3 regions of the Xanthobacter sp. SG618 genome follow, and region 2 is predicted to be linked to each of the others. Evidence: predicted binding sites of a transcription regulator. Region 2 holds the regulator's gene; each other region holds the start of a gene.

Evidence for each region. The regulator LexA, encoded in region 2, represses DNA repair genes until DNA is damaged. The targets are predictions, from matches to a motif close to TGTTCNNNNTGTGTTCNG.
Region 1: parE (DNA topoisomerase IV subunit B) is a predicted target of LexA. The motif match lies at 8,468-8,485, and genes of this name have one in related genera.
Region 3: FHT36_RS18585 (PA0069 family radical SAM protein) is a predicted target of LexA. The motif match lies at 4,857-4,874, and genes of this name have one in related genera.

What each region holds. Positions count from the first base shown of each region.
Region 1 covers NZ_JABBHL010000008.1:250,619-260,604, reverse strand. Annotated here, with positions in the region: gene FHT36_RS20590 (ATP12 family chaperone protein) at 1-50, shown strand, start outside; gene FHT36_RS20585 (TfoX/Sxy family protein) at 162-635, shown strand; gene FHT36_RS20580 (DEAD/DEAH box helicase) at 713-2,293, opposite strand; gene FHT36_RS20575 (MFS transporter) at 2,636-3,805, shown strand; gene FHT36_RS20570 (aldo/keto reductase) at 3,825-4,838, opposite strand; gene FHT36_RS20565 (LysR family transcriptional regulator) at 4,946-5,842, shown strand; gene FHT36_RS20560 (hypothetical protein) at 5,881-6,210, opposite strand; gene parE (DNA topoisomerase IV subunit B) at 6,300-8,354, opposite strand; gene recJ (single-stranded-DNA-specific exonuclease RecJ) at 8,544-9,986, shown strand, end outside.
Region 2 covers NZ_JABBHL010000001.1:131,820-141,805, forward strand. Annotated here, with positions in the region: gene gltX (glutamate--tRNA ligase) at 1-807, opposite strand, end outside; gene FHT36_RS24260 (ComEC/Rec2 family competence protein) at 1,045-3,219, shown strand; gene lexA (transcriptional repressor LexA) at 3,353-4,063, opposite strand; gene glp (gephyrin-like molybdotransferase Glp) at 4,220-5,434, opposite strand; gene moaC (cyclic pyranopterin monophosphate synthase MoaC) at 5,490-5,978, opposite strand; gene FHT36_RS00680 (DUF2147 domain-containing protein) at 6,098-6,532, opposite strand; gene trpC (indole-3-glycerol phosphate synthase TrpC) at 6,637-7,428, opposite strand; gene trpD (anthranilate phosphoribosyltransferase) at 7,425-8,459, opposite strand; gene FHT36_RS00695 (aminodeoxychorismate/anthranilate synthase component II) at 8,482-9,099, opposite strand; gene trpE (anthranilate synthase component I) at 9,372-9,986, opposite strand, start outside.
Region 3 covers NZ_JABBHL010000007.1:128,068-138,053, reverse strand. Annotated here, with positions in the region: gene FHT36_RS18605 (TerC family protein) at 1-646, opposite strand, end outside; gene FHT36_RS18600 (lipid kinase) at 647-1,603, opposite strand; gene FHT36_RS18595 (TetR/AcrR family transcriptional regulator) at 2,260-2,973, shown strand; gene FHT36_RS18590 (VOC family protein) at 2,976-3,425, opposite strand; gene FHT36_RS18585 (PA0069 family radical SAM protein) at 3,436-4,581, opposite strand; gene FHT36_RS18580 (aa3-type cytochrome c oxidase subunit IV) at 5,003-5,155, shown strand; gene FHT36_RS18575 (Re/Si-specific NAD(P)(+) transhydrogenase subunit alpha) at 5,192-6,355, shown strand; gene FHT36_RS18570 (proton-translocating transhydrogenase family protein) at 6,355-6,810, shown strand; gene FHT36_RS18565 (NAD(P)(+) transhydrogenase (Re/Si-specific) subunit beta) at 6,821-8,227, shown strand; gene FHT36_RS18560 (exopolysaccharide biosynthesis polyprenyl glycosylphosphotransferase) at 8,440-9,855, shown strand; gene FHT36_RS18555 (glycoside hydrolase family 18 protein) at 9,789-9,986, shown strand, end outside.

The sequences.
Region 1 (9,986 bases), on a different contig from region 2:
GCCGCACCGAGATGGACGCGGCCGCGCAGGTGCTGGCGCTGGTGGGCTGATCCGCCCCTTCAAGCCCGCGCGGCGCTTGAGCGAGGTGGAGCAAGAGCCCGCGCGGCGCCTGAGCGCGGGAAGGGCCACACGCCTGCGCGGCGCCTGAGCGGGGAGGGGGAATGGACGAGGACGCGATTGCCGATCTCTTCGCCGCCTTCGGCCCGGTGGCCGTCCGGCGCATGTTCGGCGGGGCCGGGCTCTATGCGGACGGGCTGATGTTCGCCCTGTGGGCCGGCGACAGCTTCTATCTCAAGGCCGATGCGGCGCTGGCCGAGGATCTGAAGGGGCGGGGCTCCGTGCCCTTCAGCTATGTGGCCAAGGGCGTCACCCGCACCATGGGCGGCTTCTGGTCCGTGCCCGAAGAGGCGCTGGACGATGCCGAGGACCTCGCAGCCCTCGCCCGCCGCGCCCTCTTCGTGGCCCATGCGGCCAATGAGGCCAAAGCCAAAGCCAAAGCCCGGCCGGGAGGCCGGGCGTCTGCGAACAAAGCGAAGCCGGCAGGCGGCGCGTCTGCGAAGAAGGCGAAGCCGGCAGGCGGGGCGCCTGCGAAGAAGCCCGCCGCCAAAAAGAAAAGCGCGCCGGCCCAAGGCTGAGCGGCGCGCTGATCCATCAGAACATTTGAAAGGACGCGACGGCCCGGAGGTCGGCGCGCGCCTTCATGCAGCTACCTTCACGCACCGGCCTTCACGCGCACGGGGCGCAGAAGGAAGGCAGGGAGGTGGGACATGTCCGCCGGCTCGTTGGCGGGGGCACGTTCGCGGCGCGGGGGACGCGCCTCGGCAGCATCCTCGCGGGCGGGACGGCGGTTGCGCTCGGGGCGGTCGCCACGCTCGGCGGTCCGTTCCGGACGCGCGGCGCGTTCCCGCTCCTGACGCTCGGGACGTTCGGTGCGCTCGGGACGCTCCGTGCGCTCAGGACGATCGGCGCGCTCGGGACGCTCCGCCCGCGGCTGACGCTCCCCACGCTCCGCGCCTTCGGCCCGGGGCTCGCGCTCGCGGCGCGGCTCACGTTCACCGCGACCATCGCGATCACCACGGCCCTCGCGGGGCTCCTTGTCCATGCGGCGCTTGCCGCGCAGACGGCCATCGTCGCGCCCACGACGCTCGGAGGCCGGCGGGGCGTCGCCCAGGGGCGCGCCATGCCAGGGGATCGGGTTGCCGATCAGCTTCTCGATGGCCGAGAGGGACTTGGCATCGAGGTGCGTGACCATGGTGTAGGCCGTACCGGCGCGGCCGGCGCGGCCGGTGCGGCCGATGCGGTGGACGTAATCCTCGGAATGGTGGGGCACGTCATAGTTGAAGACGTGGCTCACCGCCGGGATGTCGAGGCCGCGGGCGGCCACGTCGGAGGCCACCAGCAGGGTCGCCTCGCCGTTGCGGAACTCGTCCAGGGCCTTGATGCGGGCGTGCTGGTCCATGTCGCCGTGCAGGGCGACGGCGTTGAAGCCGTGCTTCTGCAGCGAGCGGTGGAGGACCGCCACGTCGCGCTTGCGGTTGCAGAAGATGATGCCGTTCTGCAGGTTTTCGCAGCTACGGATCAGCTCGCGCAGAACCTCGCGCTTCTCGTAGTCCTCGCGGCCGGAGGCGACCAGTTCCTGCGTCACCGTCGTGGCGGTGGACGCGGGCTTGGAGACTTCCACCCGAACGGGGCTGGAGAGGAACTGCGAGACGAGGCGCTGGATCTCCGGCGGCATGGTGGCCGAGAAGAACAGCGTCTGGCGGGTGAAGGGCACGAGCTTGCAGATGCGCTCGATGTCCGGGATGAAGCCCATGTCCAGCATGCGGTCGGCCTCGTCGATGACGAGCACTTCGATGCCGGAAAGGAGCAGGCGGCCGCGCTCCACATGGTCGAGCAGGCGGCCGGGGGTGGCGATCAGCACGTCCACGCCGCGAACGAGCTTGGTGTCCTGGTCGCCGAAGGAAACGCCGCCAATGAGCAGGGCGACGTTCAGCTTGCTGTACTTGCCATAGCGCGTGAAATTCTCTTCCACCTGGGCCGCGAGCTCGCGGGTGGGCTCCAGGATGAGAGTGCGCGGCATGCGGGCACGGGCGCGGCCCTGCTCCAGCAGCGTCAGCATGGGGAGCGTGAAGGCGGCGGTCTTGCCGGTACCTGTCTGCGCGAGGCCGAGAACATCTCGGCGCGCGAGAACATGGGGGATGGCCTGGGCCTGGATGGGGGTCGGGGTCGTGTAGCCAGTATCGGCGACAGCCGCGAGAACCTTATCGCTCAGGCCGAGCTCGGAAAATGACATTGCATCTTTTGGATGCGGCGGCGCGCCGCTGATCGAACGTCCCGTGCCGTACGGGGTCAGACGAGTGGTCGTCGGTCGGCGCGCTTGGATTCGACATATCTCGGACGACGCATAGCAACATAAGAAAATGATGCGCCGTGTCAATGTTTTCCGGCCGGTCTCTCCGATTCGGCGCGTGAAAAGCGCCAATCCGCGGGCGCTCGCGCGCAAATGCACGCTTTGCGGGCACGCGCCATGCGCGTCACGAATGAGTGTGCACTGCACCCATGCGGCCTCGTCGGGTTGACCCGTCCCGGCCGACGCCGCACGGATGGCGTCCCTGTCGGCGTCCTTCCGGATCCCATGCCCTTCCTCCTGGTCCTCGGTCTTGCGGCGTTCGCGAGCGCGTTCTCCATGCGCGTCGTCGATCCCATGCTGAACATCCTGGCGAGCGAGCTGCAGGTGACGTTGCAGCAGGTGGCGATGCTCGCCAGCGCCTTCACCTTTCCCTATGCGCTGATGCAGCTGGTGTTCGGCCCCATCGGCGATGCGGTGGGCAAGGTGCGGCTCATCCGCGTGAACCTCGCCATGCTCTCCATCGGCCTCGTGGTCTCGGCCACCGCCACCAGCCACGAGATGTTGCTCGCCTCCCGCGTCTTCTGCGGCGCCTTCGCCGGCGGCATCATTCCCGTGGTGCTGGCGACGGTGGGCGACCGGGTGCCGTTCGATCAGCGGCCGCTGGCGCTCAGCCGGGTGCTGCTGGCGCTGGTGCTGGGCCAGCTCTCCGGCTCGGCGCTGGCCGGCTTCATCGCGGAGATGGCGGGGTGGCGCGAGGTGTTCTGGTGCGCCTTCGGCGTCGCCGCCCTCGCCGCGCTCGCCACCACCTTCGGCCTCACGGAGGAGGGCGAGCGCCAGCCGCTGTCGTTTGCGGCCTCCCTAGCCCGCTACGCGCTGGTTCTGCGCAATCCCCTGTCCATCAAGGTCTATGGGGTGGTGGCCATCGAGGGGGCGCTGAGTTTCGGCGTGTTCCCGCTGGTGGCGCCGCTGATGGTCCATCAGGGCATCGGCGATGCCAAGGAGGCGGGCATCGCCCTCGCGGCCTTCGCCGTCGGCGGCGCCGTCTACACCTTCGCCGTGCCACTGCTGGTGCGCTATCTCGGGCTTAGCGGCATGGTGCGCTGGGGCGCGGCGGGGGTGGGCGTGCTGCTCATTCTCGCCACCCGCGCCCATGGGCTGGTGCTCATGGCGGCGATCTTCGCCGGGGCGGGCTTCGCCTTCTACATGATCCATAACGTGCTGCAGATCCTCGCCACGGAACTGGCTCCGGAGGCACGCGGATCGGCGCTGGCGCTGTTCGCCTCCGCCTTCTTCATCGGTCAGGCGGTGGGCGCGCTCGGGCTGACGCAGGGGGCGGGCCTTGCCGGCGTCGCGGCCATGTTCATCGCCGCCGGCGTGGGCATGCTGGTGTTGGCCGGCCCCGCCGGCCTACTCCAGCCGCGGCGGGGCCATGTCTCGCCTCCGGAGACGTTCTAGGGACTCGGGGGACCTAACGTCAGGCGCCGGTGCGCTCGCTGTCGAGCATCGCCATCTGCGCGGCGGCATAGCGCGCGCCCTTCGCCGCCCCCTTGGGGATGGCGGCCTCAATGGCGGCCAGCGCCGCGGCATCGAGCGTCACGTCCAGCGATCCCAGCGCCTCGGCGAGCCGGTCGCGGCGGCGGGCGCCGACGAGGGGCACGATGTCCGTGCCTTGCGCCGCCACCCAGGCGATGGCCACCTGCGCCACCGAGGCCCCGCGCGCCTGCGCCACCTGCCGGAGCGCCTCCACCAGCTTCAAATTCTCGGCGACGTTCTCGCCCTGGAAGCGCGGGCTGTGGGCGCGGAAGTCCGAGGCGGCGCCGGAGGCCTGGTAGTGGCCGCTGATGAGGCCGCGCGAGAGCACCCCATAGGCAGTGATGCCGATGCCGAGGTCCCGGCAGACCTGGAGGATGCCGTCCTCGATGCCGCGGGAGATCAGCGAATATTCGATCTGGAGATCGCTGACGGGATGCACCGCCGCCGCCCGCCGGATGGTCTCGGCGCCGACCTCGGAGAGGCCGACATGGCGGACATAGCCAGCCTGAACCATGTCGGCGATGGCGCCCACCGTCTCCTCGATGGGCACGACGGGATCGAGGCGGGCCGGGCGGTAGATGTCGATGTAATCCACCCCGAGGCGCTTCAGCGTGTAGGCCAGCGCCGTCTTCACCGCCTGCGGGCGCCCGTCGAAGCCGATCCAGTTGCCGGCGGGATCGCGCAGCGCGCCGAACTTCACGCTCAGCACCACGTTCTCGCGCGGCCGGCCCTTCAGCGCCTCGGCGATGAGCAACTCGTTGTGGCCCATGCCGTAGAAATCGCCGGTGTCGAGCAGCGTCACGCCGGCATCGAGCGCGGCGTGGAGAGTGGCGATGCTCTCCGTGCGGTCGGCGGGGCCGTAGAGATCGGACATGCCCATGCAGCCGAGGCCGAGGGGGAAGACCTCGGGGCCGGTGGTGCCGAGGTGGCGGGGGGAGGGGGCGAGGGCGGTCATCTTCATGCTCCGTGGCCGGATGGCGTGTTTGATGGCCGGAGCATGCCTCGCAATCGGTTGTTCGATAATCCTGTGAGTTTGGCAAGCCCTGTGCAATATTTTGCACAATGACCGGTGCCAGCCTCTCCGATCTCGATGCCTTCATGGCGGTGGCGCGCGCCCGCGGCTTTCGCGGGGCGGCGGTGGCGCGCGGGGTGTCGCCCTCTGCCCTGAGCACGGCGGTGCGGCGGCTGGAGGCGCGCATGGGCGTGCGCCTGCTCAACCGCACCACCCGCAGCGTCACCCCCACCGAGGCGGGCGAACGGCTCATGGAGCGCCTCGCGCCGGTGCTGGCGGAAGTGGAAGGCGCGCTCGATGCGGTGAACGCCTTCCGCGACAGCCCCACCGGCACCTTGCGGCTCAGCGTGCCCAGCGCTGTGGCGCGGTTCATCCTGCCGCCCATCGCCACCGCCTTCCTCGCGCGCCATCCCGGCATCGTGCTGGAGGTGTCGGCGGACGATGCCTTCATCGACGTGGTGGCCGGCGGCTTCGATGCCGGCATCCGCTATGACGAGCGGCTGGAGCGGGACATGATCGCCGTGCCCATCGGCCCACGCGTGCAGCGCTTCGCCACCGCCGCCGCACCCGCCTATCTGGCGCGGCACGGCCGGCCGGAGCATCCCGACGATGTGCTGAGGCATGCCGCTGTCCGCCACCGCTTCGCCAGCGGTCACATGCCGGTGTGGGAATTCGAGAAGGACGGGGAGATCGTGAAGGTGCGACCGGAGGGGCCGATCATCGCCTCCAGCATCGACCTGGAGGTGGCCGCCGCCGAGGCGGGGCTAGGCCTCATCTACAGCTTCGAGGGGCTGCTGACGCCCTCCATCGCGGCCGGGCGGCTGGTGCGGGTGCTGGAGGACTGGGAGCAGGATTTTCCCGGCCCCCGCCTCTATTTCCCCAGCCGCCGGCTGATGCCGGCGCCGCTGCGGGCCTTCGTGGATTTCGTGAAGGCCGAGAGTGCGTGAACGCGCAGCCCGCCCCGGCGTGAGGCGGGCAGCACGGGTCAGATATTGATCTTCACCGAGGCGCCCTGCTTGGCGCAGCGGGCGGTGACGCCGTTGCGGTGGACCTGCGGCGCCTTGGACATGGATTGCGCCGACTGGCCCATGCACCATTTGGCGTGGCGCATGGGGTCGATCCATTCGTTGGCGCGCTTCCAGTCGCAGCCCTGGCTCGCCGCCAGATAGATGACGGAGACCGCCCAGTAGCCGTAATAAACGCAGGACTGCTCGTCATTGCCGAACGACTGCGCCCGCGCCGCCCCCGGCAGCAGCGTCGCCGCAGCGAGGCCCGCCGCCATGGCGAGCCGCACGCCGCGCCTCGCGCGTGTCACTTTCGTTTCATCCCCCATGATCTTCCCCCCTCAGGCGCCGCGACAGCGGCGTTAAGTCCCCCGATCACAGCCCGCGCCCCCGCGCCGGCTCAGATGTCCAGCATCTCCTCGCCGGCGAAGGCGGCGCGCTCGGAGATGAAGGCGAAGCGGGCTTCCGGCTTGTTGCCCATGAGCCGTTCCACGAGATCCACGGTGGCGGCGCGCTCGGCATCCTCCACGGAGACGCGCTGCAGGGTGCGCGTCTTCGGGTCCATGGTGGTTTCCTTGAGCTGCGCCGGCATCATCTCGCCGAGGCCCTTGAAGCGGCCCACATCCACCTTGCCCTTGGCCGAAAATTCCTTCTTCAGCAGCCGCTCGCGGTGGGCGTCGTCCCGCGCATAGAGGGTCTTGGCGCCCTGCGTGATGCGGTAGAGCGGCGGCACGGCGAGGAAGAGGTGGCCCTCCTCGATCAGCTTGGGCATCTGGCGGAAGAAATAGGTGACGAGGAGGGAGGCGATGTGCGCCCCGTCCACGTCGGCGTCGGTCATGATGATGACCTTCTCGTAGCGAAGGTCGGCCTCGCGATAGTGGGCGAGAGTGCCGCAGCCCAGCGCCTGGCCGAGATCGGCGAGCTGCTGGTTGGCGGCGAGCTTGTCGCGGGTGGCGTTGGCGACGTTGAGGATCTTGCCGCGCAGGGGCAGCACCGCCTGCGTCTTGCGGTCCCGCGCCTGCTTGGCCGAGCCGCCGGCCGAGTCGCCCTCGACGATGAAGATTTCCGAGCCGGCCGCCTCGGTGTTGGAGCAGTCGGCCAGCTTGCCGGGCAGGCGCAGCTTGCGCACGGCGGTCTTGCGGGAGACCTCCTTCTCCTGCTTGCGGCGCAGCCGCTCCTCGGCGCGGTCGATCACATGGTCGAGCAGGCGCGAGGCCTGCACCGGATTGGCGGCGAGCCAGTGGTCGAACGGGTCGCGCAGCGCCTGCTCGACGATGCGGGCGGCCTCGGCGGTGGCGAGGCGGTCCTTGGTCTGGCCCTGGAATTCCGGCTCGCGCACGAACACGGAGAGCATGGCGGCGCAGCCTGTGATGACGTCGTCGCCGGTGATGATGGCGCCGCGCTTGCCCTGGCCGGAGCGCTCCGCATGGTCCTTCAGGCCCTTGAGCAGCACGGTGCGCAGGCCGTTCTCATGGGTGCCGCCATCGGGCGTCGGGATGGTGTTGCAGTAGGACGAGATGCTGCCATCGGCATCCGCCACCCACGCCACCGCCCATTCCACCGAGCCGTGGCCGCCGGTCTTCTGGATGCGGCCGGCGAAGATGTCCGGATGGACCAGCGTGTTGCCTTCGAGGTCCGCCGCCAGATAGTCCTTGAGGCCGCCGGGGAAGCGGAAGACCGTCTTCTCCGGGATGTTCTCGCCGGCCTTCAGCAACTCGGGGTCGCACGACCAGCGGATTTCCACGCCGCCGAACAGATAGGCCTTGGAGCGGGCCATGCGGAACACGCGGGCCGGCTCGAAATGGGCGCCCTCGCCGAAGATTTCCGGATCGGGATGGAAGCGCACGCGGGTGCCGCGGCGGTTGGTGATGCGGCCGACTTCCTTGAGCGGACCCTGCGGCATGCCCTTGGAGAAGCTCTGGCGATAGAGGGTCTGGTTGCGCGCGACCTCCACCTCCAGGTCGTCGGAGAGGGCGTTCACCACCGAGACACCGACGCCGTGCAGGCCGCCGGAGGTCTCGTAGACCTTGCTGTCGAACTTACCGCCGGCATGCAGCGTGGTCATGATGACCTCGAGCGCCGACTTGCCGGGAAACTTCGGGTGCTCCTCCACCGGGATGCCGCGGCCATTGTCGGAGACGGTGAGGTAGCCGTCGGCGCCGAGTTGCACCTCGATGAAGGTGGCGTGGCCGGCCACGGCCTCGTCCATGGAATTGTCGACTACCTCGGCGAAGAGGTGATGCAGCGCCTTGGAATCAGTGCCGCCGATATACATGCCCGGCCGGCGCCGAACCGGCTCTAGCCCTTCCAGCACCTCGATATGGGCGGCGGTGTAGTCGCCGGCCATGGCGGGCACGACGGCAGCCTTGCCGCGCGCACTTTCCTTCGCAGGCGACTTGCTGGCACCGCGCGGGCGGGCGGCGAAGAGATCGTCGGAATTATCGCTGTCGGACATGGGACTCTGAGGTCGGAGGTTTGGGCGCCAGATAGCAGAACGGCAGGGCCGGCGCGAATCGGGACGGCGCCGCGGCCCCTGCTTTCCCCAGTGTGACAGAGCCGGCGGGCGAGGGGAACAGAATGGCAACAATTGAGCCATGCCCGGCCCGCGCTCGACGCCGCGCCTCTCCTCTGGCTTCATGCGCGCGTGAACATCGCCGTCCCGAATCGCCTCTTCCTCGACGTCGCCCGCTCCGCCACCGGCCGCACCTGGCGGGAACGGCTGGATGTGCGTGGCGGGCAGACGGCGCTGGCCATGGCCCAGCGCTTCGGCATCAGCGAGCTTCTGGCCCGCGTGCTCGCCGCCCGCAACGTCGGGCTGGACGAGGTGGAGCGTTATCTCGACCCCTCCATCCGCACCCTTCTGCCCGATCCCGACACGCTCACCGACATGCCCGCCGCCGTGGCTCGGCTCGCCCGCGCGGTCACCACCGGCGAGCAGGTGGCGGTGTTCGGCGACTATGACGTGGACGGCGCCTGCTCCACCGCCCTCATGGTGGGCGTGCTCCAGGCCGGCGGGCTCGACCCGTTCTTCCACATCCCGGATCGCATCTTCGAGGGCTACGGCCCCAACGTGCCGGCCATCGAGCAGCTCGCCGCGCGGGGCGTGACCCTGCTGGTGACGGTGGATTGCGGCACGACCTCCCTGGAACCGCTGGCGGCCGCGCGGCGGCTCGGCATGGACGTGGTGGTCATCGACCATCACCAGGCCGGCGAGACGTTGCCGCCCGCCACCGCCATCGTGAACCCGAACCGGGAGGACGACCTCTCCGGCCTCGGTCATGTCTGCGCGGCGGGGCTCGCCTTCGTCGTCGCGGTGGGCCTCGTGCGGGCGCTGCGCCAGAGCGGGCATTTCAATGCCGAACGCCCGGCGCCCGACCTGCTGGACGCCCTCGACATCGTGGCGCTGGCCACGGTGGCGGACGTGGTGCCGCTGATCGGCCTCAACCGCGCCTTCGTGGCCAAGGGGCTCATCGCCATGCGCCGCCGCACCCGCATCGGCCTCACGGCGCTGATGGACGCGGCGCGGCTCGACGGGCCGCCGCGGCCCTTCCATCTCGGCTTCCTCATCGGCCCGCGCATCAATGCCGGCGGGCGCATCGGCGAGGCGACGCTGGGCGCGCGCCTGCTGCTGACGCAGGACCCCGCCGAGGCGCGCGGCATCGCCGCCGAGCTGGACCGCCTCAACGCCGAGCGGCAGGAGGTGGAGCGCGCCATCCTCGCCGCCGCCGAGGCCGAAGCGCATGCGGCGCTCGGCATCTCGGAGGAGGGCGCGGTGGTGGTGGTGAGCGGCGAGGGGTGGCACCCCGGCGTCGTCGGCCTCGTCGCCGCGCGGCTGAAGGAGCGCTTCCAGCGCCCGGCATTTGCCATCGCCTTCAATGGCGAGACCGGCACCGGCTCCGGCCGCTCCATTCCCGGCGTGGACATCGGCCGCGCGGTGCGCGGGGCGGTGGAGAGCGGGCTATTGGTGAAGGGTGGCGGACACGCCATGGCGGCCGGCCTCACGGTGGAGCGCCGCCAGCTTGGCGCGCTGCGCGCGGAGCTGGAGCAGCGCCTCGCGCCGGATGTGGAACGCGCCCGCGCCGAGGGC
Region 2 (9,986 bases):
GAGGCGCACGAGATAGTTGCGCAGCGCCGCCGGCAGATAGCCCATGTCGCGATAGGCGTCGACGCCCAGCGCCCCGTGGCGCTTGGAGAGCTTGGCCCCGTCCGGCCCGTGGATGAGCGGGATGTGCGCCATGCGCGGCACGTCCCAGCCCAGCGCACGGTAGATCTGCGTCTGGCGGGCGGCATTGGTGAGGTGGTCGTCGCCGCGGATGATGTGGGTGACGCCCATGTCGTGGTCGTCCACCACCACGGCCAGCATGTAGGTGGGCGTGCCGTCCGAGCGCAGCAGGACGAGGTCGTCGAGATCCTTGTTGGGGAAGGTCACGGTGCCCTGCACCATGTCGTCGATCACCGTCTCGCCCTCCTGCGGGGCGCGCAGGCGTATGACGGGCGCGCGGTCGGCCGGCGCCTCGGAGGGGTCGCGGTCGCGCCAGCGGCCGTCATAGCGCGGCGGGCGGCCCTCCTTGCGGGCCAGCTCGCGCATCTCGTCCAGCTCCTGGGGCGTGGCGTAGCAGCGATAGGCGTTGCCCTTGGCCAGCATCTCCGCCACCGCGGCCTGATGCCGCTCGGCGCGGGCGAACTGGTAGATGGGATCGCCGTCCCAATCGATGCCCAGCCAGGAGAGGCCTTCGAGGATGGCGTCGATGGCCTCCTTGGTGGAGCGCTGCCGGTCCGTATCCTCGATGCGCAGCAGCATCTTGCCGCCCGTGTGGCGGGCATAGAGCCAGTTGAACAGCGCCGTGCGCGCCCCGCCGATATGCAGGAAGCCGGTGGGCGAAGGGGCGAAGCGGGTGACGATCTGCGACATCGGGCGGGGCTCGGCGGGCTTGGGTCCGCTTGGACGTGAGGACGCGCGCATGCGGAGGCCCTGCGGAACGCAAACCGAACCACATGGCGCGCGGGAGGCGCCCGTGTAGCATAGAGGCGGGGCACAAGGAACACGGGGCGGGCGTGGCCCGGACCGGCCCCTCGGCGGGCGGGGATGGACGAGCGGGCCTCGAGCAGGGCGCGGGCAGGGGGGCGGGGCGCAGCGGTTGCGCTCCCGGTGCTTTCCGCGCGCGGTCTTCAGCGCCTCGCCGACGCGCTGAAGGCCCGCCTCGCCCATGACGTGGCGGCCGAGGCGGCCTCCGGGCGTCTGATCCTGTGGCTGCCGGCCGCCTTCACCGCCGGCATCCTGCTTTATTTCGGCGCCTCCACCGAGCCGTCGCTTGCCGCCAGCCTTGTGCTGGTGGCCGCATTCGCCGCGGCGGCCTTGGGGGCGAGGGCGCGGCCCGTGATGTTCGGCATCGCCGCGGTGCTGCTCGCCACGGCCGCCGGATTCGCGGCGGGCGGGATGCGGACCGAGCTCATCGCCCACGAGATGGTGGTGCCGCCCAAGACCCCGGTGCGCCTCTCCGGCTTCATTGAGCGCGTGGAGCGGCGGACCACCGGCGACCGCATCCTGCTGCGGCTGGATGGCGATGCCGTGCGCGGGCTGGCCAACGCGCCGGCGCTGGTGCGGCTCTCGCTCCGCAAGGGATGGGCGCCGCCGGTCGGCAGCCATGTGACCCAGCTGGCACAATTGCTGCCGCCCTCCGGCCCCGCCATGCCGGGCGCTCATGATTTCGGCCGCGCGCCCTGGTTCCAGGGCATCGGCACCATCGGCTACGGGCTCGGCCGGCCCAAGGCGGCGGCGCCGCGCGACCCGCCTCTATCCGTGCGCCTCGCCATGGCGCTGGACGGGGTGCGCCAGAGCCTCTCCGACCGCATCCGCGCCTCGCTCTCCGGCGTGCCGGCGGAGGTGGCGGTGGCGCTGGTGGCGGGCGACCGCTCGGGCATTCCCCATGCGGTGGAGGAGAGCATGCGCGTCTCCGGCCTCTCGCACATCCTCTCCATCTCCGGCCTGCACATGGCGCTGGTGGCCGGCACCCTGTTCGCGCTGGCGCGCGGGCTGCTGGCACTGGTGCCGGGGCTTGCTTTGTCGTGGCCGATCAAGTCCAGCGCGGCGCTCATCGCTCTCGCCGGCAGCGCCTTCTATCTGGTGCTGTCGGGCAATGACGTGCCCGCCCAGCGCTCCTTCGTGATGACGGGGCTGGTGCTGGCCGGCGTGCTGGTGGGGCGGCCGTCCTTGTCGCTACGGTCGGTGGGCGTGGCGGCCGTGGTGGTGCTGTCGCTGACGCCGGAGGCGGCGCTGGATCCGGGCACGCAGATGTCGTTCGCCGCCACCCTCGCCCTCGTCGCCGCCTATGAGCGGCTCCAACCCCTGCGGGCGATCCCGCGGCCGGATGGAATCGCCGGGGCGGTGGTCTCATGGGTGGCAGTGCTGGTGGCGGGCACGGCGCTCACCTCGCTGGTGGCGGGCCTCGCGACGGCGCCTTACGGCATCTTCCATTTCCAGCGGGTGGCACCCTACGGGCTGCTCGCCAACCTCGCCGCCATGCCGGCGGTCTCCTTCCTGGTGATGCCGGCGGGGCTCGCGGGCGTGCTGCTGATGCCGTTCGGCTGGGATCATCTCGCCTGGCCGGTGATGGGGCGGGGCATCGAGATCATGACGGCGGTGTCCGACTGGGTGGGCACGCTGCCGGGCGCCGACATCCGCGCCGCCTTCATCGGCGCCGGAACGTTGCTGTGGCTCTCCCTCGCGCTACTCGCCCTCTGCCTGCTGCGCGGCGTGCTCACCCTGGTGGCGCTGGTGCCCCTCGGCCTCGCCGCATTGGTGGCCGGAGCGCCGCTGAAACCGGACCTCCTCATCGCACCCGATGCGCAGACTGTGGCGGTGCGCATGCCGGACGGCCGGCTCTCCGTGCTCGGCGCCTCCGGCCAGAAGCTGGTGGTGGAGCAATGGCTGACGCGGGAGGGCGACCGCCGCACGGCCGGGGCGAAGGACCTCGCCGCCGCCTTCACCTGCGACCCGCTCGGCTGCACGGCGCCGCTGCCCGGCGGCGGCACCATCGCCGTGTCCCGGCGCGCGGAGGGATTGGAGGCGGATTGCCTCAACGCCCGCATGGTCGTCACCCGCGATGCCCCGCCCCGTGCCTGCCCCGCCGAGGTGCTGACGCCGGAAAAACTCGCGCGGACGGGGACGCTCGCCTTCACCCTGCGCGATGGAGCCCTCGTGGCCGAGCGAAGCCGCAGCCCCTCGGTCTCCCGGCCATGGATGGCACCGCTGCCGCCGGACCTCGCGCCGGAGCGGGGCGTGGTCGATGCGGGCGACCCGCAGACCGATGCCACGGCCCCGTGACCATCCCAAACCGGCGGCGCCGGCAAACGTCGGGGTGAGGGGCAACGCCTTCAAAAAAGCGCAGGCGCCCGTTGAGCGTGGACCACCGCGCCCCTCACCCCGTTCCGGATCTCCCGCAGGAGAAATCTAAGGATCAGTACCGGCGCATGAGGCCGATGAGGCGGCCCTGGATGCGCACGCGGTCAGGACCGAAAATGCGGGTTTCATAGGCCGGGTTGGCGGCCTCGAGCGCTATGGAGGCGCCCTTCTTGCGCAGGCGCTTGAGGGTCGCTTCCTCGTCATCCACCAGCGCCACGATGATGTCGCCGGTGTCTGCGGAATCGCATTTGCGGATCAGCACCGTATCGCCGTCGAGGATGCCGGCCTCGATCATGCTGTCGCCGCGCACTTCAAGGGCGAAGTGCTCGCCGGAGCCCAGCATCTCGGGCGGGATGTTCAGCGTGTGGCTGCGGCTCTGGATGGCGGAGATGGGCGTGCCGGCGGCGATGCGGCCCATGACCGGCACCGAGACCACCTGGCCCGCCTCGTCGTCCTCCGCCACGGGGCGGACCTTGCCGAGGCTGCCCTCGATGACCGAGGGCGAGAAGCCGCGCCCTGCGGACCGGGCGGAGGCGAGGCCGGGTGCCACGCTGTCGGGCAGGCGAACCACTTCCAGCGCACGGGCGCGATTGGGCAGGCGGCGGATGAAGCCGCGCTCTTCCAGAGCGGTGATGAGACGGTGGATGCCGGACTTGGAGCGCAGGTCCAGCGCCTCTTTCATCTCGTCGAAGGACGGGGGAACGCCGGTTTCCTTGAGCCGCTCATGGATGAAGCGCAGAAGGTCATATTGCTTCCGAGTGAGCATTCCCTGGCCCCGTTCCTTGCACGCACCGCCACGGAACAGGCGCTCTGCCGGTCCCGATTCAAGGCGCATCCAGCCCGGTGCGCCGCGAAACAAATCATGAACAGTCTTTATCTGTTCCTTTTGTGTTCCGCAAGTGGTGAAGGCTCCGTTAAGCGCTCAATCCTCGAAGGGAATAATCTCGCAGGGGTCTCCGACGCGGCCCGCCGGGGCGAAGGGAGGCCGCACCAGCAGGCAATCGGCGGCGGAGAGAATGCTCAGCATGGCGCTGTCCTGCGAGGCGCAGGGGATGGCGTGGATCGAGCCATCCGGCCGGCGTTCGAGTGTGGCGCGCATGAAGTCCCGCCGCACGTCATTGGGCGGCAGATCCGCCGCGAGGCGCGCCGGCACGGGCACGGGGCCGGGGCGGGAATCACCCTGAAGCGCGCGGATCAGGGGGACGAGGTAGATCATCCCGCAGACGTGGGAGGAGACAGGATTGCCCGGCAGCCCCAGCACCCGCACATCGCCGCGATGGCCGAACATCAGCGGCTTGCCGGGCCTGAGCGCGATCTTGTGGACCGAGAGATCGACCCCCTCCGCCTTCAGCGCCGGGGCCATCAGGTCATGATCGCCCACGGAGGCGCCACCGGAGGAGACGACGAGGTCGAACTCGCCGGAGAGCGCCCGCGCCACCACGGCGCGGATGGCGGCGAGGTCGTCCTTGATGAGGCCGAGGTCGGTCACATCGGCACCGGCGCGGCGGGCGAGTTCCGCGAGGCCGAAGGCGTTGGAGACGACGATCTCGCTGTCATTGCCGGTGCCCTGGCCCGGCAGCACCAGCTCGTCGCCGGTCTGCAGCAGGGCGACGCGCGGGCGGCGCGCGACCGGTACCGTCGCATGGTCCATGGCGGCGGCCAGCATGATGTCGCGGCCGGTCAGGCGCCGGCCGGCCAGGAGGCCGGGCGTGCTTTCGGAAAAATCGCAGCCGCGCTTGCGCACGTTGCGGAGCGCGGCGGTCGGGGCCGTGGTGGTGATGGTGTCGCCCTCGCGGGAGACGTTTTCCTGAATCACCACCGTGTCGGCGCCCTCAGGCACAACGGCGCCGGTGAAGATGCGCACGGCCTGCCCGGCGCCCACCGTGCCCGGATAGGGCCGGCCGGCGGCGGATTCGCCGATGACGGCGAGGCGGGCCGGCGTCTCGGCAATGTCGGCGCCGCGCACGGCGTAGCCATCCATGGCCGACATGTCGGCGGGCGGCTGGGTGCGGCGGGCCGCCAGATCGCGCGCCAGCACGCGGCCGGCCGCCGCCTGCACCGGCACCTCCTCCACACCGAGCGCGGTGACGCCGGAGGTGATGAGCGAGGTGGCCTCTTCGACGGTCATGAGCGCCATGGCGCGGCTCCCTCACTCTGCATGATCGCAGGTCTGGTCATGGTGGCGGGCCGGCTCAGGCCGCGCCGGCGTCGGCGCGGAAATGGCCGCTGCGGCCGCCGGATTTCTCCAGGAGCCGGATGCCCTCGATCCGCATGCCGCGGTCCGCGGCCTTGGCCATGTCGTAGATGGTGAGGCAGGCGACGGAGACGGCGGTGAGCGCCTCCATCTCGACGCCGGTCTGGCCCGTCACCTTGGCGCGGGCGGTGACATGAAGGCCGGGCAGAGCGGGGTCTGGGGAAACCTCCACCTCCACCTTGGTCAGCATCAGCGGATGGCAGAGGGGGATCAGCTCATGGGTACGCTTGGCGGCCATGATGCCGGCGATGCGCGCCACCCCCAGCACGTCGCCCTTCTTGGCGTTGCCGGAGAGGATGAGATCCAGCGTCGCCTGCGCCATCGCCACCCGGCCCTCGGCCAGCGCCTCGCGGGTGGTCGCGTCCTTGTCGGATACGTCCACCATGCGGGCGGCGCCCTGTTCGTCGAGATGGGTGAGGCTGGCCATGGCCGTCGCGGTCTTCCCGGAATCGATGTGCGGTCAGGAAGATGGCGTCCGCGGCGGCGCCTGTCCACCGCGGCAGAGACATGGCGTCGGAAAGGCTGTGTTGCCGGCGTCGATGGCGCTCAGCGCAGGCGGGTCCACACCTGCGTCTTGCAGAGCGGAACCACCACGCAGCCGCGCAGCTTCAGCGTGTTGTCACCGTCCATGGTGATGGTGCCGGAATAGGTCTTGCCGTCCTCGGCATTGTAGATGCTGCCGCCGGTCCATTCCTGCGGCCCGCCGGAGAAGCCGGTGAGGATGGTGAGACCCTTCAGCGCCCGGCTACGCAGGCCGGCGTTGGAATTGTTCACGTCCTTCAGCGCCGGATCGGCCTTCAGCCCTTCCGAGGAGACGAGGCGGCCGCACAGGCCATTGCCGCACTTGGAGATTTCCACCTGCCCGCTGCGGGTGGGGGTCAGCCACAGGCCGGTCGGGTCGGCGGCGAAAGCGGGGGTCACCAGGGTCGAGGTGGCAAGAAGGCCGGCGGCGGCAAGCGCAGCGGTGAGCGTGGTTCTCATGAAGCTTTTCCTCCCGTGAGGCACCGGCGATGCAGCAGCCGGTGCTGCGGCCTCTTGTCGGGCCGCCTCACGTATTAAGGCGTAACTTCACGTATACGGCAAGTCTATGTGGCGAGGAGCTGGCACGTGGCGGAAGCGACATCTTCCTGCCGCATCAGGCTCTCGCCCACGAGGATGGTGCCGATGCCCACCTGGGCCAGCCGGGCCACGTCCTGCGGGGTGAAGATGCCGCTCTCGCCGATGACGATGCGGTCCTTCGGCACGCGGGGCGCGAGGCGCTCGGAGGTCTCCAGCGTGGTCTCGAAGGTGCGCAAATTGCGGTTGTTGATGCCAATGAGCCGGCAGGGCAGGGTCAGCGCGCGGTCCAGCTCGGCGTCATCGTGCACTTCCACGATGGCGTCCATGCCGTACGCTGCCGCCGCATCCGCGAGGTCGCGGGCGAGGGCGTCGTCCACCCCGGCCATGATGATGAGGATGCAGTCCGCCCCCCAGGCGCGGGCCTCCGCCACCTGATAGGTGTCGTACATGAAATCCTTGCGCAGCACGGGCAGGCTCACCGCCGTGCGGGCGGCCTTCAGATAATCAGGCGCGCCCTGGAAGGAGGGTGTGTCCGTGAGCACCGAGAGGCAGGTGGCGCCGCCGCGCTGATAGGCGCGGGCGAGCGACGGCGGATCGAAGTCCGCGCGGATCAGGCCCTTGGAGGGGCTCGCCTTCTTGATCTCGGCGATCAGCGCCGTGCGGCCTTCCGAGAGGCTGTGCTCGATGGCCCCGGCGAAGGGGCGCACGCGGGGCGCGCAGCGGGCGGCGGCCTCGATCTCCGCCAGCGGCCGGGCCTTCTTGGCGGCGGCGATTTCCTCGCGCTTGTAGGCCTCGATCTTAGTAAGAATGTCGCTCATTGCGCGGCCTCCGGGGCGAGTGAGGCGGAGAGGGTGACGAGGCGTTCGAGCCGCGCGCGGGCGGAGCCCGTGTCGAGGCTGGTCTGCGCCATGCCGACACCGGCCGAGAGGTCCTTCGCCCGTCCGGCCACCACGAGGGCCGCGGCGGCGTTCAGCACCGCCACGTCGCGATAGGCGCCGGGGGCGCCGTCCAGCACGGCGCGCAGGGCGGCGGCATTGTGGACGGCATCGCCCCCCTTCAGCGCCTCGGCCGGGGCGCGGGCGAGGCCCACATCCTCCGGATTGAGGGTGAAGGTGTGGATGCGGCCGTCATCCAGCACGGCGATGTCGGTGCCGCCGGAGATGGTGATCTCGTCGAGCCCGTCCGAGCCGTGGACCACGAACGCCTTCTCCGAGCCCAGCGCCTTCAGCACCTCGGCCAGCGGCACGATCCAGGATTTCGCGAACACGCCCACCATCTGCCGCTTCACGCCGGCCGGATTGGAGAGCGGGCCGAGCAGGTTGAAGATGGTGCGCGTGCCCATTTCCACCCGCGTCGGGCCCACATGCTTCATGGCCGGGTGGTGGGAGGGGGCGAACATGAAACCGATGCCGGCCTCGCCGATGCAGCGGGAGATGCCGGCCGGATCGAGATCCAGCCGCACGCCCAGCGCGGAGAGCACGTCCGCCGCGCCGGATTTCGAGGAGAGCGCCCGGTTGCCGTGCTTCGCCACCGGCACGCCCGCGCCGGCCACGATGAAGCTGGCGCAGGTGGAGATGTTGTAGGAGCCGGAGGCGTCGCCTCCCGTGCCCACCACGTCCACCGCCTCGTCCGGGGCTTCCACGGTGAGCATCTTGGAGCGCATGACGGAGACCGCGCCGGCGATCTCCTCCACCGTCTCGCCGCGCACGCGCAGGCCCATGAGCAGCGCGCCCATCTGGGAGGGCGTCGCCTCGCCGGACATCATGCGGTCGAACACGAAGGCGGCTTCCTCACGGCTGAGGCTTGCGCCGGTGGCCACCTTGCCGAGCAGGGGTTTGAACTGGTCCATGGTGTGTTCTCGGCCCCCGTCCTCAGTCCTTGGCCTTCTCAGCATTGAAGGCGGCGGCGATCTCGAGGAAGTTGCGGATCAGCGCGTGCCCGTTCTCCGAGGCGATGCTCTCGGGATGGAACTGCACGCCGTGAATGGGCAGGCTCTTGTGGGCAAGGCCCATGATGAGGCCGTCGGCGGTGTGGGCCGTCACCTCCAGCTCATCGGGCAGGGTGTCCCGCTCGACGATCAGCGAATGATAGCGCGTCGCCTGGAAGGAATGGTTGAGCCCGCGGAAGACGCTTTTGCCCTCGTGCAGGATCTCGCTCATCTTGCCGTGCATGGGGGAGGGCGCGCGCACCACGTCGCCGCCGAACACCTGCCCGATGGACTGGTGCCCGAGGCACACGCCGAAGATCGGCACCTTGTCCCCCGCCTTGGCGATGAGATCGAGGCAGATGCCCGCCTCGTTGGGCGTGCAGGGGCCGGGGGACAGCACGATGGCGTCCGGCTTCTCGGCCAGCACGTCCTCCACGCTCACAGTGTCGTTGCGGTGGACGGTGACGGTAGCGCCGAGCTCGCCCAGGTAATGGACGAGGTTGTAGGTGAAGCTGTCGTAATTATCGATCAGCGTGACCTTCGGGGACTGGGTGGCGGACATCTGGAACTCCGGCCCCGCGCCGCTTAAGCGGGAATGGCGGGTGTTAAGGCGATGGATGACGGGCGGTCAATGGTGATGGGCAGGGAGCTCGCGTAGCTCCCCTCTCCCCTTGCGGAAGAGGGGGCGGGGGGTGAGGGGGCGGCTCAGCCATCCCGGCCCTCGTGCAAGCGGCGCGAACCCCTCACCCCGGCCCTCTCCCGCAAGGGGAGAGGGAGTCAGGGCTGTTCCCGCTTCACCATCGCTCGCGACGTGTCATCCCCATCTCCATCCCCTCACTGCCCCTTCCCGGCGCGGGCGGCGAAGCGCACGGCTTCCTCGCCGGCGCGGAACAGGGCCTTGGCCTTGTTCACGCACTCCTGGTGCTCGCTCTCGGGCACCGAGTCGTAGACGATGCCGGCGCCGGCCTGGACGAACATGCGCCCGTCCTTCACCACCGCCGTGCGCAGCACGATGCAGGTATCCATCTCGCCATTGGCGCCGAAATAGCCGATGGCGCCGGCATAGATGCCGCGCTTGTCCTTCTCCAGCTCGTCGATGATCTCCATGGCCCGCACCTTGGGCGCGCCGGAGACCGTGCCGGCGGGAAAGCCGGCCGCCAGCGCGTCCACCGCGTCGAAGCGCCGGTCGATGGCGCCTTCCACGTTGGAGACGATGTGCATGACCTGGCTGTAGCGCTCGATGAAGAACGAGTCCGTCACCTTCACCGTGCCCACCCGCGAGACTCTGCCGGCGTCGTTGCGGCCGAGGTCGAGCAGCATCAAATGCTCGGCGCGCTCCTTGGGATCGGCGAGCAGTTCGGCCGCCAGCGCCTCGTCCTCGGCATGGGTGGCGCCGCGCTTGCGGGTGCCGGCGATGGGGCGGATCGTCACCTTCCCGTCCCGCACCCG
Region 3 (9,986 bases), on a different contig from region 2:
GCACGTGGGCGCCGAAACCTTCCGCGATCAGCGTCATGCCGATCATGATGAGGAAGCCCAGCGCCAGCATCACCACAGTGGGGTTCGCCTCGATGAAGCGGGCCAGCGGGTCCGCGGCGAGCAGCATGCAGGTCACGGCGGCGATCACGGCGATCACCATGATCGGGATGTGCTCGGTCATGCCCACGGCGGTGATGATGCTGTCGATGGAGAACACGATGTCGAGCAGCAGGATCTGCACGATGGCGGCGGTGAAGCCGATGGTGACCTTGCTGTCCTTCACGTCCTCCGCATGGGTGCGCGGGTCCACAGTGTGATGGATCTCGGTGGTCGCCTTCCACACCAGGAACAGGCCGCCGGCGATGAGGATCAGGTCGCGCCAGGAGAAGGCGTGGCCGAACACCTCGAAGATGGGCGCCGTCAGCCGCACGATGATGGCGATGGTGCCGAGCAAAGCGAGGCGCATGATGAGCGCGAGGCTGATGCCGATGCGCCGCGCCTTGCTGCGATACTGTTCCGGCAGCTTGTTGGTGAGGATGGAGATGAAGATCAGGTTGTCGATGCCGAGCACGACTTCCATGGCCACCAGCGTCACCAGGGCGACCCACGCGGCGGGATCGGCTGCGAGTTGGAGGAGGTAGTCCATTTAGGGGGTGCCTTCAGCGAGGGGTTGCGAGGAATTCTGCTCACCGCTGCCGGATCGGGTCACGGTCTGCGGCGGCGCATGCACACGGATGGCGGCGGGCCGAATGCTGAAATGCGCCGGGGTGTAGGTGACGAGCTCGCCGTCCGTATTGACGGGGCGCGGCCGGCTGGTGCGCACCACCACCTTTTTGGTGCGGAAGGCGCGTACGTCGTCCCACTGGCCCTGCGTGCCGGCGCGGAGCGAGGGCAGGAGGGCCAGAAGGCGCCACCAATGGTCCACCTCCAGGCTGTAGAAGTCGAGCTGGCCGTCATCGGCCGTGGCGCTCGCCTCCACCGTCATGCCGCCGCCATAGTGGCGCCCGTTGCCCACCGAGACCTGCAAGGTGCGGACCGCCTCGGCCGTGCCGTCGTGCTCGATATAGGCGGTGAAAAGCCGTGACTGGATCAGCAGGCGCGCGGCGACGATGCCATAGCCGACAACGCCGAAATAGCGCTTGGCCTCGCGTGTGAGGGCGCGGGCAAGATCGGCGGAAAAGCCGATGCTCGCGACATTGAGGAACGGATGGCCGTTCACATCGCCGAGGTCGATGAAGCGGGGCGGGTGGGCGAGGATGACCCGCGCCGCCGCCAGAGGATCGGTGGGAATGGCGAGGGTGCGGGCGAAGTCGTTGGCCGTGCCGAGCGGCAGGACACCGAGGGGAAGCTGCGTGTCGTAGAGGCCGGAGGCCGCTGCATTGAGCGTGCCGTCGCCGCCGCCGAGGATGACGAGATCCACCTCATCCGCGCGGGCGCGAAGCAGGTCCGATAGTTCGCCGGGGGAGGGCAGCGGCGTTTCGAGGAGGTCGAATTCCGTCTCGAGCACGGCGCGCACCGCTTCGAGCGGCAGCGAGCCGCCGCGGGCGCGCGGATTGACCATGAACAGCGCACGCCGCCGGCTCTGGGGGCCTTGTGCGGTCATGCTGAAACAGGTCTCGACGAAGCGGGGGGAACCATGGGGCCTCTGGATGGAGCGCGGATATCACGCCTGATCCGACATCACGCAGAAGACCTGCGCCAGAGGGGCCCGGACCGGTGAGCGAGGAAATAGGGGCTTTAGCCCGCTCACCAAAGGGGATGTGGCGGAATGTCGCGGGTTGGCCGCTTCGGCTCGGGCGGAAGGGCAGACCAGTGGGACATTCGGGGGGAGGGGGCCGATGGAAACAGAGGGAGGAGAGCGGGGGCGTTGCTCTCCTCCCTCTCGCATCAGTCAGGACCAGGGTTGCGGCACCGGGTCATGACCGAACCGATCGGCGGGATAGGAAGGGAGGAGAGCGGGGGCGTTGCTCTCCTCCCTCGGTTCGTTCAGCGCACGGGTTGCGGTTCCGAGCGATGACCGAACGGTTTGGTTCGATGAATATTGACATAGCGCACCGCTTTCGGTCATGCAAGAACGAACTGAACGGTTCGGTCAGAAAATTGTGTGCGACCCCTCCCCAAGGGAAGGGGGCCATCGCGGTGGGCGGCGTGTGTCATCGTTGCCATGGCCGCGGCTGAAGGCGCCGGAAAGTCGTTAACGTGCTTGCGCAGAGCCGGCGCGATCGCAGAGAACGAGGACAAGAGGAAGAGACCCGCAGGATGACGGACAGGGAAGGCGAGATCGCACTCAAGCCGCGGCACGCGGCGGGCCGCGAGGATTGTGGCCTCGGCGATGCGCACGAAACCGGTTCCGGCGCAGGCCAGGACCCGGAGAAGCGCAGCCAGATTCTCGCCGGGGCGCGTCAGGTGTTCTTCGACCGCGGCTTCGACGCCGCCAGCATGGGAGACATCGCCCGCGCGGCCGGGGTCTCCAAGGGCACGCTCTACGTCTATTTCGAGAACAAGGAAGACCTGTTCGCGGAACTCGTCTCCAGCGAGTGCGGTGAAACTGCCGAGCGCATGTTCGTGGTGGACCCGGACGAAGCGGATCTCGAGGCGGCGCTGACCAAGATCGGCCGGTCTTTCATCACCGCCATCCTGCGGCCGAGCAGTATTGCCTTGCTCAGAACCGTCATCTCCATTTCCGGCAAGTTCCCGGACGTGGGTCGCCGCTTCTTCGAGGCGGGCCCGTGCGAGGGCATTTCCCGCCTGTCGGTGTTCCTGAAGGCCAAGGTGGAGCAGGGGCTGCTCGACATCGAGGACGTAGACCAGGCGGCCAGCCAGTTCCTCACCCTCTGCAAGGATGGCGTGACCATTCCGGTGCTCGTCGGCGCGCCGGATGCGCCGGACCCGGCGGTGGTGGAGAAATCGGTGCGCGGCGCCGTCCGTGTGTTCCTGCGCGCCTATGGCAGCGACCGCCGCACCGCGCCCTGATCTCACGCGCCCGGCAGCACCAGCCGGCCCTCTGTATCGAACGGGAAGAAGGGATTGTGGGCGACCTCCCACAGATGCCCGTCGGGGTCGGCGAAATAGCCGCTCGTTCCGCCCCAGAACACCTTCTGCGCCGGCTTCACCACGCGCCCGCCCGCCGCTTCCGCCCGCGCGATCAGGGCCGCGGCCTCTTCCGGCGATCCCACATTGCAGGCGAGCGTGATGCCGGCGAAGGGCTGCGGCGGGGTATCGGCCAGCGTCGCATCCTCGGCGAGGCGCGCCCGTGGAAAAAGGCTCACCACCACATTGCCCGCATGGAAGAAGGCGACGTTGCCGGCTTCGCCTTCTCCCGCCTTGCTCTCGACGAGACCCAGCGCCCGATAGAAGGCGGCCGCGCGCGGCAGGTCGGACACGCCGAGCGTGACGAGGTGGAGCCTGAGATCGGGTGCGCTCATGTGGGGTTCCTCAAGCGAACAGGTCGAGCTGCTCGCCCGCCTGCTTGGGGTGACGGAAATGCTCGGTGGTCAGCTTCAGCCCGCGGCCGGCGAGGCCGAGGCGCCGGGCGGCGATCTCGAACCTGCGGCCCACCGTCCAGGCATAGGGCCCCTCACCCCGCCCCCTGCGGCCGAAGGTGGAGTCGTAATCCTTGCCCCCATGCATCTGGCGGATGAGGTTGAGGACATGGCGGGCCTTGTCAGGGAAATTGGCCACGAGCCATTCGCGGAACAGGTCGGCGATCTCCAGCGGCAGGCGCAGCATCACATAGCCGGCCTCGGATGCCCCTGCGGCCTTGGCGGCATCGAGGATGCGCTCGATCTCCATGTCGTTCAGCGCCGGGATCAGCGGCGCGGTGAGGACCGCCGTGGGAATGCCGGCTTCGGCGAGGCGGCGTATGGTGCCGAGGCGCACATGCGGGCTGGCGGCGCGCGGCTCCATGGTGCGGGACAGGTGCGGATCGAGCGTCGTCATGGAGATGGCGACCTTGGCGAGGCCCTTTTCCGCCATCGGCCCGAGGATGTCGATGTCGCGCACCACCAAAGCCGACTTGGTGACGATGCCCACCGGGTGGCCGAAGTCCGCCAGCACCTCGAGGATGCGCCGGGTCAGCTCGTAGCGCCGCTCGATGGGCTGGTAGGGATCGGTATTGGTCCCCATGGCGATGACGCGCGGCTTGTAGGAGGGGTGCGACAGCTCCCGCGCCAGAAGCTCCGGCGCGTCCGGCTTCACGAACAGCTTGGTCTCGAAGTCGAGTCCGGCGGAGAGCCCCTGATAGGCGTGGGTGGGCCGGGCAAAGCAATAGATGCAGCCGTGCTCGCAGCCTCGATAGGCGTTGATGGAGCGGTCGAAGGCGATGTCGGGTGACTGGTTGCGGGTGATGATGGTGCGCGCCCGCTCCTCCGTCACCTCGGTGCGGAAGGGCGGCAGGTCTTCCAGCGTCTGCCAGCCGTCGTCGAACAGCACGCGGGCGGCAGGCTCGAAGCGCCCGGCGGCGTTGGAGACCGCGCCACGGCCGCGCCGGCGTTCCGCCTCGACGCCGGTCCCGGCCTCAGCGTCCAGCGCCGGCGGCAGGGCAGGGGGTGGCGCCCGGCGCTCCTCGGCGAGCCGGCCCATGATCCGCTCGCTCCGGGTCTTCACCGGCGGCGAAGCGATGCGGGCGTCGCCTGAAGCAGCCTTGGGGGCCGCCTTTGGCTGCACTGCCTTGGGCTGTGCCGCCTTGGCGGGAGCAGCCTTGGCGGGCGCGGATTTGGGCGATACCGTCCTAGAGCTGGCCTTCAGGGCGGGAGTGATCGGCGCGGCAATTGGTCCCCCCGGAACGGGCGGGGCGGCTGCGCGCGGGCCGTGGGAATCGGATGCGGGGCTCATGCTCAAAAAGCTAGCATCGAAGACGGAACATAACAAGAACATCCGGGGCGCCGCGGATAGCCGGCGGTTCACACCGTTCAATCTGGCATACTGTACACCAGAAGGCAGTTGCCAGACATTCCCATCTCCGGTAAAGGCCTCAGAAGACGCTTAGGAGCAGGGGGATAAGATGGCTGAACACGCCACGATCGAATACGCCACGGCAGACGGAAACGATTATCCCGAGCACGAGCGCACCTACGCCATGTTCACTGCCCTCGCCAAGTGGGGCACCATCGGCGTTGCTGCCATCCTCGTCCTGATGTGGATTTTCCTCCTCTGAACGGCTGAGCGGCCGGAGCACCGGAGACTTCAAGAAATGAAAATCGCTGTTCCCGCCGAGATCGATCTCGGCGAGCCGAGGGTTGGCGCGACCCCGGATACGGTGAAGCGTCTGGTCGCACTTGGCGCATCCGTGGCCGTGGAGAGCGGCGCGGGCGTGAAGTCCGGCATTCTCGATTCAGACTTCGTGGCGGCAGGTGCCACCATCGCCCCGTCGGCGTGGGATGCGCTGAACGGCGCGGAAGTCGTACTGAAGGTTCGCCGGCCGACGGAAGCCGAACTTTCGTCGTACAAGCCCGGCGCGCTCGTCCTCGCCATCATGGATCCCTACGGCAATGACGCGGCGCTCGCCGCCATGGCCAATGCCGGGATCGCCTCCTTCGCCATGGAGCTGATGCCCCGCATCACCCGTGCGCAGGTGATGGACGTGCTCTCCTCGCAGGCGAACCTCGCCGGCTATCGCGCGGTGATCGACGCGGCCGCCGAGTTCAACCGCGCCCTGCCGCAGATGATGACCGCCGCCGGCACCGTTCCCGCCGCGCGCGTCTTCGTCATGGGCGCCGGCGTCGCGGGCCTGCAGGCCATCGCGACCGCCCGCCGCCTCGGCGCCATCGTGACCGCCACCGACGTCCGTCCCGCCGCCAAGGAACAGGTCGCCTCGCTGGGCGCCAAGTTCGTCGCGGTGGAGGACGAGGAGTTCAAGCAGGCCGAGACCGCGGCCGGCTACGCCAAGCCCATGTCGGCGGAGTACCAGGCCAAGCAGGCCGCGCTCGTCGCCGAGCACATCAAGAAGCAGGACATCGTCATCACCACCGCCCTCATCCCGGGCCGGCCTGCGCCGCGCCTCGTGACGGCGGAGATGGTGGCCTCCATGAAGCCGGGCTCCGTGCTGATCGACCTCGCGGTCGAGCGCGGCGGCAACGTCGCCGGCGCGGTGGCGGGGCAGGTGGTCGAGGTGAACGGCGTGAAGATCGTCGGCCACCTCAACGTGCCGGGCCGCATCGCCGCCTCGGCCTCGCCGCTCTACGCCAAGAACCTGTTCAACTTCTTCGAGACGATGGTGGACAAGGCGTCGAAGGCGCTGGCCGTCAAGTGGGACGACGAGCTGGTGAAGGCCACGCTCCTCACCCGTGACGGTGCCGTCGTGCATCCGAACTTCGCACCCAAGAATCCCGCAGCGACCAGCGAGGGAGCGGCCTGATGAATCCCGCCACAGCCCAGTCCGCGGCGGACGCCGCAGTTCAAGCCCGCACCTCCGCCGAGATCGCGCGGCAGGCAGCGGAAGCCGCCCAGCTCTATGCCGACCAGGCGGCCTCCGCCCTCGGCGCGGCCGCCCACGCGGCGACCGGCGGGGCGATCGACCCCTTCGTGTTCCGCCTCTCTATCTTCGTGCTCGCGGTGTTCGTGGGCTACTACGTGGTGTGGTCGGTGACCCCGGCGCTGCACACCCCGCTGATGAGCGTGACCAACGCCATCTCGTCGGTGATCGTGGTGGGCGCGCTGCTCGCCGTCGGCGTGACCACGGTGGGCGATTCCAGCCACGCCTGGGGCGCGCGCATCTTCGGTTTCGTCGCGCTCATCTTCGCCTCGGTGAACATCTTCGGCGGGTTCATGGTGACCAGCCGAATGCTCGCCATGTACTCCAAGAAGAAGTGAGGCGAGGCACATGACCGCGAACCTCGCCGCCCTGCTCTATCTGGTTGCAGGCATCCTCTTCGTGCTGGCCCTTCGGGGCCTCTCCCATCCCACCACCTCGCGGCAGGGCAACCTGTTCGGCATGGTGGGCATGGGCATCGCCATCCTCACCACGCTCGCCCTCTCCCCGCCGTCCGACGGGATCGGCTGGGTGCTGGTGCTCGCCGGCATCGGCATCGGCGGTGGCGTCGGTGCGGTGGTGGCCAAGCGCATCGCCATGACGGCAATGCCGCAGCTGGTCGCCGCCTTCCACTCGCTCGTCGGCCTTGCCGCCGTGCTGGTGGCTGCGGCCGCGCTCTATGCGCCGCGCGCCTTCGGCATCGGCGATCCCGGCCACCTGCACGGGGCGAGCCTCGTGGAGATGTCGCTGGGCGTGGCCATCGGTGCGATCACCTTCACCGGCTCGATCATCGCCTTCGCCAAGCTCAACGGCAACATGAGCGGCAAGCCGATCATGCTGCCGGCGCGTCACCTCATCAATGGCGGCCTCGCCCTGCTGCTGCTGATCCTCATCGTCGCGTTCGTGCTGACCGGCTCGATCACGCTGTTCTGGATCATCACGCTGCTGTCGCTGATCCTCGGCGGCCTGCTTATCATCCCCATCGGCGGCGCGGACATGCCCGTCGTGGTGTCGATGCTGAACTCCTACTCGGGTTGGGCGGCGGCCGGCATCGGCTTCACCCTGGGCAACACCGCGCTCATCATCACGGGTGCGCTGGTGGGCTCCTCGGGCGCCATCCTGTCCTACATCATGTGCAAGGGCATGAACCGGTCCTTCATCTCGGTCATCCTCGGCGGCTTCGGCGGTGACGCCGCGGCGGCCGGTGCGGCCGGCCATGCGGAAGCCCGCCCGGTGAAGCAGGGTTCGGCTGATGACGCCGCCTACATCATGAAGAACGCCGAGAAGGTCATCATCGTGCCCGGCTACGGCATGGCGGTGGCCCAGGCCCAGCACGCGCTCCGCGAGATGGCGGATCTGCTCAAGGAGGAGGGCGTCGAGGTCAAGTACGCCATCCACCCGGTGGCGGGCCGCATGCCGGGCCACATGAACGTGCTGCTCGCCGAGGCCCAGGTGCCCTACGACGAGGTGTTCGAGCTCGAGGACATCAACTCCGAGTTCGCCCAGGCGGACGTGGCCTTCGTGATCGGCGCCAACGACGTGACCAACCCGGCAGCCAAGACCGACCCGCAGTCGCCCATCTACGGCATGCCTATCCTCGATGTGGAGAAGGCCAAGACCGTTCTCTTCATCAAGCGCGGCATGTCTGCGGGCTATGCCGGTGTCGAGAACGAGCTGTTCTTCAAGGACAACACCATGATGCTCTTCGGCGACGCCAAGAAGGTCACCGAGGACGTGGTGAAGGCCTTCGGGCACTGAAGACACCTTCATTCTGAACGAGATCGAAGCCGCCGGATCGCAAGGTCCGGCGGCTTTTTCGTTGCAGCACCCGAGGGTGGCGCTCAAGACGACGCCCAATTGTTCCAAAGCGCCACAATTTGCTCCATATCCTTGACTGCCCACCACTTCTTAACCAGAAGCACATACCGTGGAACTTGGGATTCGACGGCGGCTGCGGGGATCGGGGGACGATGACACGGTGGACCCACGGACTGGTCAATCGGCTTGTCCTGTCGTGCGACGTCGTCATGGCGGCGCTCGGTGCGATCATTGCGCATCTGCGCTGGGATTTCCTGTCCTGGAGCCAGCTCGCCATACTCTGGGCATTCGGCATCTTCACCTATGTGCAGGTGCTGCAGATCGGCCGCGGCTACCGGGTCGAGCACTATGTGCGCCCGCTGCGGCAGATCGGCCATATCGGCGTAGGCGTGGTGCCCGCGGGCGCGGTCATCGCCATCTGCTATTACGCGCTGATCCCGATCGGCCAGACCAACCTCTGGGCGCTGCTCGGCTGGGGTGTCGTCACCACCCTCATGCTCATCTTCGGCCGCCTCGTGATTGTGCGCATCGGCATGTCGCTGGTGCAGACCCACGAGGTCCTGCGCCGCAACGTGGTGGCCATCGGCGATCTCGGCCGCGCCCGTGATCTGGTTCGGCGCTATGAGGAAGAGGAAGGCGATACCGGCCTCCTGAGCTTCGTCGCCCTGTTCGACGACAGCCACGAGGACGGCGGGCCCCTGCCGCCGCCGGGTCCCGACGGACTGCCCGTGCTTGGCGGCATGAAGGACCTTCTGGAATATGTGAAGCACAACCCCGTGGACATCGTGGTTGTCGCCAAGAGCTGGAACGACCCGGCCGCCATCAGCGCCATCGCCAACCAGATGTACCAGATCGCCGCCGACGTCATCGTCGAGCTGGATCCGGACCGCTTCACGCTCAACTACGCCAACCTCACCCGCATCGCCGGCGAGCCGGCCCTTCAGGTGCAGCAGCAGCCGCTGAAGGGCTCCCTCGGTCTCCTGAAGGGGGTGGAGGATTATGTGGTGGCCTCCATCGGCCTCCTGCTCACGGCGCCAATCCTCATCGGCGCGGCCATTGCCATCAAGCTGGATTCCCCGGGGCCCATCCTGTTCCGCCAGCCCCGCGTCGGCCTGAACAACCGCGTGTTCCAGTGCTACAAGCTGCGCACCATGCGGGTCGATCCCACCGACGACGGCTCCAAGGGCACGAGCAAGAACGACCCGCGCATCACCAAGGTCGGCAACTTCCTGCGCTCCACCTCCATCGACGAACTGCCGCAGCTCATCAATGTGCTGCGCGGCGAGATGAGCGTCGTCGGCCCCCGCCCCCATGTGCCGAACATGAAGGTGGCGACCAACGTCCGTTACGAGGCCATCAGCCAGTATGTGGCGCGCTACCGCATGAAGCCGGGCATCACCGGCTGGGCGCAGATCAACGGCATGCGCGGGGGCATCAACACCCTGGAGAAGGCCGAGCGCGGCGTCGAGCTCGACCTCTTCTACATCGAGCACTGGTCCATATGGTTCGACATCAGAATCATGCTGCTCACTGTCACCAAGGGCATGGCCGGTCCTTCGGTGTTCTGATCGCGGGGCTGCTTCTGGCAGCCCTCGCGCTCGTCCCCGTCGCGCCCGCCGCTGCGGCAGAGGGACGACCCTTCCTCGCCTATCTCGCCTCCTGGGCGGATCGGGACACGCCCGATCCCGCCGCGACCCTC